2 regions of the Mesorhizobium sp. M1342 genome follow, and region 2 is predicted to be linked to the other one. Evidence: predicted binding sites of a transcription regulator. Region 2 holds the regulator's gene; the other holds the start of a gene.
What was found. Region 2 encodes PhoB, which activates phosphate uptake and scavenging genes when phosphate is short. Its sites were predicted from a motif close to TGTCATNNANCTGTCAT; they were not measured.

Region 1 (5,812 bases), on a different contig from region 2:
GAACCCGCGCATCATGCTGTTCGATGAGCCGACCTCGGCGCTCGATCCGGAGATGATCAAGGAAGTGCTGGAGACGATGGTTGGTCTTGCCGAGGAAGGCATGACCATGCTGTGCGTCACCCACGAGATGGGCTTCGCCCGCAAGGTCGCCAACCGGGTGATCTTCATGGACCAGGGCCAGATCGTCGAGCAGAACACGCCGGCCGAGTTCTTCGACCACCCGCGCCACGAGCGCACGAAGCTGTTCCTGTCGCAGATCCTGCACTAGGCCTCGACGGCCACGAAGAGCCCGGCTGAAACACTGCCGGGCTCTTTTGCGTATGGGATAACAGGCGGGCGTTCGTGTCGCGCCGGAGCGCGTTTGCAGGGCCGCCTTTCATGAAAAGACTGGGACATTTTCTAGGTCTTCTGTTGGTTGTCGTCGCACTCGCCGTGACGACGGGCACCTTCGTGCCACGGCCGCTGTGGCCGGCGGCCGCCGCCATGCCCGCGGCGACGCGCCACATCCTGGTGCTGAACAATCCGATACACACCGATATCGCCATCCCGGTCGATGACGCCGTGCGCCGGCGTTTCCATTTCCTGGTCGACGCGGGCATACCGGCCGACAGGCCGGAGGTCCGCTACATCGTCTTCGGCTGGGGCGGCCGCGCCTTCTACCTGGAGACGCCGACATGGTCTGAACTGAAGGCGGTGCCGGTGATGAAGGCACTGACCCTCGACGCGTCGGTCATGCATGTCGATGTCGCCGGTGACATCCTCGAACCCCGCCCTGATATCACGGGGTTCGACATCACCGAGGACCGGTTCGAGGCGCTGCTCGATTTCATCGATGCGAGTTTCCAGCGGGGACCGGAAGGCCCGATCCTCGTTCCGGACGCAGCCTATTCCAGGTTCGACGGCTTCTACGAAGCCAATGGCCATTTCAACGCACTGGTCGGCTGCAACACCTGGACGGCGGCGGCCTTGCGCATCGCCGGCCTGCGCACCGGCTGGTGGAACCCGCTGCCTGTATCGCTCGGGCTGTCGATGAGCTTGTATAATTAGCGTGAGCATTCCGCGAATTGGCGTCGCGTTCCTTCACACCCCCCTCTGTCCGGCAGGACAGAGGGGGGTGCTGTCCCACCAACCGATTGTGCTTGTACGCTCAGCGTCGAATGAACTTCTGAGCCTGCCACCCATAGAGCCAGTCCAGATCCGCCGCGAGCTTTTCCGAGCGCATCTTCAGGAACACATTGCGCGCAATCGCCACTGGACCCGAGGCATGCCAGGCCAGCCGGTTGACAGCGCCGCGTCGAGCGACCTGCGCGACACGCGGCCGCCGTGACTGCTCCCAGACGGCAAGCGCGGCCAGAGGATCGGCGGGGAAGTCGGCGATGATATCGGCAAGCGTCACAGCATCCTCGATCGCCATCGCCGCACCTTGCGCCGCGAACGGGGTCATCGCATGCGCGGCATCGCCGATCAGCGCCATGTTGCCGGTCGTCCAAGGTTGTTTGCTGTCGACCGTGTGGATCGGCCACGCCGTCCACGGGCCGGCCTGCTCGACCAGACGGGCAAGTTCTGCCGAGGTGCCGCGCAGGGCTCGGGCCAGGATACCGGCGTCGGCGTTGCCGGACCAGCCCTCGGCGATGCGTTCGCCCTTGGTGAAGGCCGCGAGATTGAAGGCCGCACCCTTGCTGACGGGATAGGCGACCATGTGGAAGCCGGGATGCAGGAAGGTGGTGACGCAGTCCTTGGCGCCGATGGCTGCAAAGGTTTGCCCGGCGGCGCTGTCAACCGCGACGGTGGCGCGCCAGGCCAGTTCGCCGGAGAAATGGCTCCTTGCGAAGGCCGCTCCCTTGCTCGAATGGGCAAGCCCGCGCACCGACGACCAGACGCCGTCGGCGCCGACCAGCAGGAAGCCCTCGGCCTCGACAGTCTTGCCGGCCATCTCGGCCGTCACCGTGATGCCATGGGTGTCGGCGGCAATGGTGCTGATGCGCGCCCCGGTGACGGTCTCGATGTTGGCGATTTCGTTGGCCGTCGCCAGTAGCGCGCTCTGCAGGTCGGCCCGATGAGCGACGAGATAGGGTGCCCCCCAGCGGCTTTCGGCGGCTTGCCCCAGCGGCACGCGCGCCAGTTCGCGCAAGGTCGCGGCCTCCTTCAACACCACGGCTTCCGGCCGCACCGCCGCCGGCAGCAGCCGGTCGAGTACGCCAAGCTGGCGAAGGATGCGGGTCGCGTTGGGAGAAAGCTGAATGCCGGCGCCGGCAGCTTCCAGGCGCTGCGCCTGTTCGAACACCCGAACAGGGTAGCCGCGTTCGGCTAATGCAAGGGCTGCGGTCAATCCGGCGACACCCGCCCCGGCGATGACAATTTGCCGGGAGCGCGTGTCGGTCATCGGGCTGGTCGCGAAAGACTCAGGCGGCCTGATCGATGTAGATGCAGCCGGCAGGCAGCGTTTCGGTTGCCTTCAGCTTCGGCGAATAGCGGTAGAGCGTCGAGCAATAGGGACAGACTTTTTCATTGTCGTCGCCCATGTCCAGAAACACATGCGGGTGGTCGAAAGGCGGATTGGCGCCCGTGCACATGAATTCCTTCACGCCGATGTCGATTGCCTGATAGCCCGCATCGTTCTGAAAATGGGGAATGGAACCGCCTGCCATCGTCGTCTCCTTAACGCAGTCTCGTCTGCATCTGGATCATATCAGGCCTCTTTGCAAGTTCGATGAAATCAAACTGTCGCAAAAGCCTGTCAGAGGATAAGTTAAGCCGGTTAACGCATGGCCCCGAAGACCGACACCGGTTTTCGGCAAGGACCATGCGTCGCCTTGGAATGGTAGAGCGTCCTTTGCGCGTCCTGAATGACGCGCGGCGCTTTAGCTGGCTGACGGTGTGGAAGAGCGGGAATCATGAACGAACTGAAGCCGGTGCAGAACGAATTCGTGGATGTCGAGGTGGCTCGCCCGGAGGGCGGCAATCCGGACCGGTTTGTCAACCGCGAGTTTTCCTGGCTGCAGTTCAACCGGCGCGTTCTCGAGGAATCGCTGAACCTCAATCATCCGCTGCTGGAGCGCGTCCGCTTCCTGTCGATCTCGGCCGCCAATCTCGACGAGTTCTTCATGGTGCGCGTCGCCGGCCTCGCCGGCCAGGTGCGCGAGGGCATCACGCTGAAGAGCCCTGACGGCCGCACCCCCGAACAGCAGCTCGAACAGCTGCTGCGTGAGGTCGAGCGGCTGCAGGAAGACCAGCAGAAGAGCCTTTCGGCGCTCACCGTGCTGCTCAACAAGGAAGGCATCGAGAGCATCACCCGCGATGCGCTGACCAAGGACGAGAAAATCTGGCTGGAAGACCATTTCCAGGGGCAGGTGTTCCCGGTGCTGACCCCGCTGTCGATCGACCCGGCGCATCCGTTTCCGTTCATTCCCAATCTCGGCTTCTCGATGGCGCTGCAATTGCGCCATCGCAAGAACGGCGAAGAGATGAGCGCGCTGCTGCGCCTGCCGGTAGCGCTGAAGCGCTTCATCCGCCTGCCGGACCGCAAGCATCATGTCCGCTTCATCCCGCTGGAAGAGGCGGTCGGCCTGTACATCGGCAAGCTCTTCCCCGGCTACGAGGTCAAGGGCTCGGGCACGTTCCGCATCATCCGTGACAGCGATATCGAGGTCGAGGAGGAGTCCGAGGATCTGGTGCGCCTGTTCGAAACGGCGCTGAAGCGGCGTCGCCGCGGTTCGGTGATCCGCATCGAATTCGACAAGTTGATGCCTTCCGAATTGCGCGACTTCGTCGCCGGCGAGCTTGGCGTGTCGTCCAGCCGCATCAGCGTCTTGACCGGACCGCTGGCGCTCAGCCAGATCTCCGAGATCGTCGCCGTCCCCCGCGACGATCTGAAATTCACGCCCTACAATCCGCGCTTTCCCGAGCGTATCCGCGAGCATGGCGGCGACTGTTTTGCCGCCATCCGCGAGAAGGACATCGTCGTCCATCACCCTTACGAATCCTTCGATGTGGTGGTGCAGTTCCTGCGCCAGGCGATGGCCGACCCGGAAGTGGTGGCGATCAAGCAGACGCTTTACCGCACCTCCAACGACAGCCCGATCGTGCGCGCGCTGGTCGACGCGGCCGAGGCCGGCAAATCAGTCACCGCACTGGTCGAGCTCAAGGCGCGCTTCGACGAAGAAGCCAACATCCGCTGGGCGCGCGACCTGGAGCGTGCCGGCGTGCAGGTCGTGTTCGGCTTTCTCGAACTGAAGACCCATTCGAAAATGTCGCTGGTGGTGCGGCGCGAGGACGGCAAGCTGCGCAACTACGTGCACCTCGGCACCGGCAACTACCATCCGGTAACGGCGCGCATCTACACCGACCTGTCCTTCTTCACCACCGATCCGACGATCGCCCGCGATGTCGCCCAGCTGTTCAATTTCATCACCGGCTATGCCGAGCCGACGGATGAAATGCGGTTGGCGATCTCGCCGTTCACGCTGAGAAGTCGCATCCTGAAGCACATTGCCGACGAGATTGCCTACGCGGTGCAGGGGAAACCGGCGCGCATCTGGATGAAGATGAACGCACTCGTCGATCCGATCATTATCGACGCGCTCTACGATGCCAGCCGCGCCGGCGTCGAGGTCGACCTGGTCGTGCGCGGCATCTGCTGCCTAAGGCCGCAGGTTCCGGGCCTGTCGGAAAACATCCGCGTAAAATCGATCGTCGGCCGCTTTCTCGAGCACAGCCGCATCTATTGTTTCGGCAACGGTCACGGCCTGCCGTCGGACGAGGCGATCGTCTACATCTCCTCGGCCGATCTGATGCCGCGCAATCTCGACCGCCGCGTCGAAACCATGGTGCCGATCACCAATCCAACTGTGCACGAACAGATCCTTGGCCAGATCATGCTGGGCAACATCATGGACAATCAGCAAAGTTTCGACGTATTGGCTGATGGAACCTCCCGGCGCGTCGTGCTGGAGGAGGGCGAGGAACCGTTCAACGCGCAGGAATATTTCATGACCAATCCGAGCCTGTCGGGACGGGGTGACGCGCTGAAGTCGCATGCGCCCAAGCGCATTGCGCAGTTCAAGCGCCGCAAGAAGAACGCAGCAGCGTCCGGCTGATGCTGTCTGATTCCCAGGGCCGGTTGCAGGACCGCCGACCGCTGTCCATCATCGACATCGGATCGAATTCGATCCGTCTCGTCGTCTATGAGGGGCTGGCGCGTTCGCCGACCATGCTGTTCAACGAAAAGATGCTGGCCGGTCTCGGCCGCGGCATCGTGTCGACCGGCAAGCTCGACCCCGAGGCGGTGACGCGCTCGATGGAGGAGTTCCGCCGCTTTCGCGCGCTCTCCGACCAGGCCGGCGCCGAGCATATGTATGTGCTGGCCACCGCCGCCGCCCGTGAGGCTATCAACGGTCCCGATTTCATTCACCGCGCCGAGGACGTGCTGAAGACCGAGATTCGTGTCATCAGCGGCCGTCAGGAAGCCTATTATTCCGCGCTCGGCGTCATTTCCGGCTTCCACCCGGCCAATGGCATCGCCGGCGATCTGGGCGGCGGCAGCCTCGAACTGGTCGACGTCAGCGGCGAAGCGATCGGTGACGGCATCACGCTGCCGTTGGGCGGCCTGCGCCTGCAGGACATGGCGAAGAACTCGCTGGCTCAGGCGGCGAAGATCGCGCGTGACGAACTGGCGAAGGCGAAGCTGTTGAAAGGCGGGCAGGGCCGGCCCTTCTACGCCGTCGGCGGCACCTGGCGAAATCTTGCCCGGCTGCACATGGAAATGACCAACTATCCGCTTGGTGTCATGCACCATTACGAGATCTCGGCCGAA
Region 2 (5,812 bases):
GGATCCGCGTTTTGCCGCTGCCGGTTCGGGCGGCAGCCAGGGCCAGTTCGGCCTGATCCCGCTTCTTGCGGGCACGCTCTACATCGCCGCCGTCGCACTGCTGGTTGCGGTGCCGGTGGGGCTGATGTCGGCTGTCTACATGGCCGAATACGCAACGCCCAGGGTGCGCTCGGTGGTCAAGCCGGCGCTTGAACTGCTGGCCGGCATACCGACCATCGTCTACGGCATCTTCGCCGTCGTCACGCTTGGGCCATTCCTGCGCGACCTGTCCGCGGCACTGACCGGCGGTTCGCCCTTCATCCAGGGCCAGAGCATCTTCACCGCCGGCCTGGTCATGGGCGTCATGCTGATCCCGGTCGTGTCCTCTCTTTCGGACGACATCATAACCGCGGTGCCGCGCGCCATGCGCGACGGGTCGCTCGGCCTCGGCGCGACCCGCTCCGAGACGATCAAGCGGGTGATCCTGCCGGCTGCACTGCCCGGCATCGTCGGCGCCGTCCTGCTGACTGCCTCGCGCGCTATCGGCGAAACGATGATTGTCGTGCTGGCGGCGGGCGTCGCCGCCAACCTCACCATCAACCCGTTCGAGGCGATGACGACCATCACCGTCAAGATCGTCAACCAGCTCACCGGCGACCTCGAGTTCAATTCGCCGCAGACGCTGGTCGCCTTCGCGCTCGGCCTGACGCTGTTCGCGCTGACGTTGGTGATGAACATCGTCGCGCTCTACATCGTGCGCAAATATCGGGAGCAGTACGAATGACCGACATTTCCATGGATACGATGGTCAGGGCGGCGGCCCATCCGCGCCGCGACATCGGCCTGAAGGCCCGTTACGCTGCCGAGCGCCGATTCCGCATCTATGGCGTCGTGGCGATTTCCGTAGGCCTGGCGTTCCTGGCAATCATGCTGATCACCATCGTCTCGAAAGGCTACACCGCCTTCTGGCAGACGACGGTATCACTGCCGATCTCGTTCGACGAGAAGGTGATCGATCCTTCCGGCAAACGCGCAACCGATCCGAGCGTTCTGATCAAGGCGAATTATCCCAAGCTCGCCGAAAACGCGCTGGTGGCCAAGCTCGGCATCAATCCCGACGATAAGCCGGCGATCAAGCAGCTCAAGGGCTTCCTGTCGGAAGGCGCCCGCGTCCAGTTGCGCGACATCGTTGCCGCCGATCCGTCCGTGATCGGCACGACGCGCGACGTCAACATCCTCGCCGCCGCCAATCTCGACTCGGCTTTCAAGGGTCAGATCGACCTCAGCGTCGAGGAAGCGCGACGCAAGGTCTCGGACCAGCAGATCACCTGGATGAACAAGCTCAAGGCCGAGGGCGCGATGGCCGAGCACTTCAACAGCGGCCTGTTCACCTACGGCGCCTCCAGCCGCCCGGAAACCTCGGGCATGGGCGTGGCGATCATCGGCTCGTTTTATATGATGGTGATCGTGTTGCTGCTGGCGCTGCCGATCGGCGTCGCCGCCTCCATCTATCTGGAGGAGTTCGCCAAGAAGAACCGTTTTACCGACCTTATCGAGGTCAACATCAACAATCTGGCCGCAGTGCCGTCAATCGTCTTCGGCTTGCTCGGCCTCGCGGTGTTCATCAATTTCCTGGGCATGCCGCGCTCTGCCGCCTTCGTCGGCGGCCTGGTGCTGACGCTGATGACGCTGCCGACGATCATCATCGCGACGCGAGCCGCACTTGCAGCGGTGCCGCCGTCGATCCGCTCGGCAGCTCTCGGTCTTGGCGCCTCCAAGATGCAGATGGTGTTCCAGCACATCCTGCCGCTTGCCGCGCCCGGCATCCTCACCGGCACCATCATCGGTCTGGCGCGTGCGCTCGGCGAAACCGCGCCTCTGCTGCTGATCGGCATGGTCGCCTTCGTCGCCGATCCACCGACGACGCCTTTCGATCCGGCCACCGCGCTGCCGGTGCAGATCTATATGTGGGCGAACGAGGCCGAACGCGCCTTCGTCGAGCGTATGTCCGGCGCCATCATCATCCTGCTCGTCTTCCTCATGGCCATGAACATCACCGCGATCGTGCTTCGGCGTCGGTTCGAGCGGCGCTGGTAGAAAAAAAGGCATCTTGGTATGAACATCATGACCGAACAGTCCCTTGAAAACGCAGTGGGCGACAAGATGAAGTCGAACGAAGTGATCAAAATGCGCGGCGACAAGGTCGGCGTGTTCTATGGCGAGAAGCAGGCGCTGTTCGATGTCAATCTCGACGTCCGCCTGAATCAGGTGACGGCGCTGATCGGCCCCTCCGGCTGCGGCAAGTCCACCTTCCTGCGCTGCCTCAACCGCATGAACGACACCATCGATTCAGCACGGGTAACCGGCAAGATAACGCTCGACGAAGAAGACATCTACGACAAGAACATCGATGTCGTCGAACTCAGGGCGCGCGTCGGCATGGTGTTCCAGAAACCCAATCCGTTCCCCAAATCGATCTACGAGAACGTTGCCTATGGTCCGCGCATCCACGGATTGGCCAAGCGCAAGGCCGATATGGATCAGATCGTAGAGTCGAGCCTGAAGAAGGCGGCGATCTGGAACGAGGTCAAGGACCGTTTGCAGGAACCTGGCACGGGTCTTTCCGGTGGCCAGCAGCAGCGTCTGTGCATTGCACGCGCCATCGCCGTGTCACCCGAGGTGATCCTGATGGACGAACCGTGTTCGGCGCTCGACCCGATCGCCACCGCTCGCGTCGAGGAACTGATCGACGAACTGCGTCAGAACTATACCATCGTCATCGTCACCCATTCGATGCAGCAGGCAGCGCGCGTGTCGCAGCGCACCGCGATGTTCCATCTAGGCTATCTGGTCGAGGAGGGCGCCACCGACAAGATGTTCACCACCCCCGACGACAAACGCACCCAGGACTACATCACCGGCCGGTTCGGCTGAGCTCAGGCATACGAGGGACGAAGATCATGGGTGAACATACCGTCGCATCTTTCGATGAGGATCTGGAGCAGATCAGCCAGCTGATCCGCGACATGGGCGATCTCGCCCGCTCGATGGTCAGTGGCTCGACCAGGGCTTTGCTCAATTCGGACAATGCGCTGGCGCAGCGCGTGGTTTCCGATGATGCCATCATGGATGCACGCCAGCGCGAGCTGGACGATCGCGCCATCACGCTGATCGCCAAGCGCCAGCCAATGGCCAACGATCTGCGTGCGGTGGTCGGTTCGATCCGCATGGCCGGCGACCTTGAGCGCATCGGCGACCTTGCCAAGAACATCGCCAAGCGCGTCGGCACTGTCGGGCTGAGTGTCACGCCGCACGACCTTTCGCATTCGATCGACGCGATGGCGCAACTGGTGCTGATCCAGGTGCAGGGGGTCGTCGACGAGTACGCCGCCGCCGACCCGGCAGCGCTTGCCACGCTCAGAAACAATGACGAACGCATCGACGTCAAATACACCTCGGTGTTCCGCGAGCTGCTGACCTACATGATGGAAGATCCCCGCAACATCACGGCGTGCACGCACCTGTTGTTCTGCGCCAAGAACCTCGAGCGGATCGGCGACCACGTGACCAACATCGCCGAAAATGCCTACTATGTTTTGACCGGCACGCAGCTGCCAGCCAATCGTCCGAAGCAGGACGAGACGGCAATGTCCGCGCCAGCGGCATAACAGGGGTGACCAGCCGATGATCGCACCACGCATCATGGTGGTGGAGGATGAGGAGCCGCTAGGCGTGCTGCTCCGCTACAATCTTGAATCCGAAGGTTACCAGGTCGAGGTGGTGACGCGCGGCGACGAGGCCGAAATCCGGCTGCAGGAGAACGTTCCCGACCTTCTCGTGCTCGACTGGATGGTGCCGGCGGTTTCCGGCATCGAACTCTGCCGGCGCCTGCGAATGCGCCCAGAGACCGAGCGGCTGCCGATCATCATGCTGACCGCGCGAGGCGAGGAAAGCGACCGCGTGCGCGGCCTGTCGACCGGCGCCGACGACTATCTGGTCAAGCCCTTCTCGACGCCGGAGTTCATGGCCAGGGTCAAGGCGCTGCTGCGCCGGGCCAAGCCGGAAGTGCTGTCCAGCGTGCTGAAGGTCGGCGACATCGTGCTCGATCGCGAGTCGCACCGGGTCTATCGCAAGAAGAGCGAGATCCGGCTCGGGCCGACCGAATTCCGCCTGCTCGAATTCATGATGCGCCACCCCGGCCGCGTGTTCTCGCGCAGCCAGCTGCTCGACAATGTCTGGGGCGAGACGATTTACATCGACGAACGCACTGTCGACGTGCACGTCGGCCGGCTGCGCAAGGCGGTCAACAACGGCCGCATGCCTGATGTCATCCGCACCATCCGTGGGGCGGGTTACGCGATCAGGGAAGACTAGGTGGCTGTTCCGTCCCGATAGATCGGGAAAACTCGATTAGCACGCGGTCGCCAACAGCCGGTGGAATGTTGCACTCGTCTCATGGATGGGGAGCGAGCACGTGACGCCAGGAGCGGTCATCCTCATCAGGTTTCGAATGACTGCATTTGGGCCAAAGCGACAGGCAGCTTCTGGCGTTCCCCGATCTCCCAAACTCTCTATTGGGGCCCGGCTGGCCGCAGGAAGCACGGCGAATTACTTGGTACGTCGCCATCTTGCCCGCAGACTCCGACCAGAAAGCCACGCAAGAATGACTTTGAGTTAATTTAGATATACGTTCGTCGGATGACGCGTATTCTGCAGAAATATACAATTTTAATAAATTACTTCAAATTATTGCGAGTCCTCTCCTCTTTATTCATTGCTCGTCTGTCGATTGCTCAACGCGATCTCGGATCTAATGACGATTCTGTGGAACGATCTCGTTCTTTGCAGCGTTGCTTGGAAGCGGTCGCCGGACCTTTGACCAGGTCGGGCACCATTGGGAAGGATTTCTGATGAGCACGGTCTTAAATGCCAAGGGCATCCCTCTTGCCTACACCGGCGCTTCCACTCATTGGTTCTCGGCCACCGGGTCTGGACCGGAACTGCATGGCACCTCCGGCAACGACTCCTTCTGGGGAGACACCGGCGTCACTGTCACGATCTACGGTGGCGCCGGCGACGACTACTATCATCTCTATTCCACCAACAATAAGGTGGTCGAGGATCCTGGGGCAGGGATCGACACGATCGACACATGGATGAGCTACAAGCTCCCCGACAATTTCGAGAACCTCGTCGTTACCGGCACCAACCGATTTGCGTTCGGAAATGCGGTGGACAACATCATCAAGGGCGGGTCGGGTCACCAGACGCTGGATGGCGGCAAGGGAAATGATGTCCTGATCGGCGGCGATGGCGCCGATACTTTCGCCATCTCCAAAGGTAATGGAAGCGATCTTATCTTCGACTTCGGTGCGACCGATGCGGTCCGGCTTGACGGCTACGACTTCACTTCGTTCGATGCCGTCCGTTCACAGATGGTCCAGGTGGAATCGAACGTGATGCTGAACCTCGGATCCGACGAGATCCTGGTGTTCAAGAATACGACCATCGACAAGCTGCAGCCCACCCAGTTCGAACTTCCGATCGACAAGTCCGCAATGACGCTGTCCTTCTCCGACGATTTCAACACGCTGAGCCTTCGGGACGGGCAGGACGGCACCTGGAATTCCAATTTCTGGTGGGGAGCGCCGAACGGCAGCACGTTGAGCAGCAATGGTGAGTTGCAGTGGTATATCGACGCCAATTATGGCCCGACGAGTTCGGTCCATCCGTTCAGCGTTGAGAACGGCGTCCTCACCATCACCGCCGCGCAGGCGCCGGAGGACATCAAGCCTCTGATCAACAACTACGAATACACCTCGGGGATCCTGAC

Region 1: the regulator PhoB is predicted to act here: its motif matches at 2,712-2,728, upstream of NKH06_RS13080 (RNA degradosome polyphosphate kinase).

The regions. Positions count from the first base shown of each region.
Region 1 covers NZ_JAMYLI010000011.1:11,762-17,573, forward strand. The annotation lists gene NKH06_RS13060 (amino acid ABC transporter ATP-binding protein) at 1-268, shown strand, start outside; gene NKH06_RS13065 (TIGR02117 family protein) at 379-1,047, shown strand; gene NKH06_RS13070 (FAD-dependent monooxygenase) at 1,148-2,383, opposite strand; gene NKH06_RS13075 (zinc-finger domain-containing protein) at 2,403-2,648, opposite strand; gene NKH06_RS13080 (RNA degradosome polyphosphate kinase) at 2,895-5,096, shown strand; gene ppx (exopolyphosphatase) at 5,096-5,812, shown strand, end outside.
Region 2 covers NZ_JAMYLI010000024.1:25,815-31,626, forward strand. The annotation lists gene pstC (phosphate ABC transporter permease subunit PstC) at 1-763, shown strand, start outside; gene pstA (phosphate ABC transporter permease PstA) at 760-2,076, shown strand; gene pstB (phosphate ABC transporter ATP-binding protein PstB) at 2,095-2,913, shown strand; gene phoU (phosphate signaling complex protein PhoU) at 2,940-3,647, shown strand; gene phoB (phosphate regulon transcriptional regulator PhoB) at 3,664-4,353, shown strand; gene eglC (endo-1,3-1,4-beta-glycanase EglC) at 4,890-5,812, shown strand, end outside.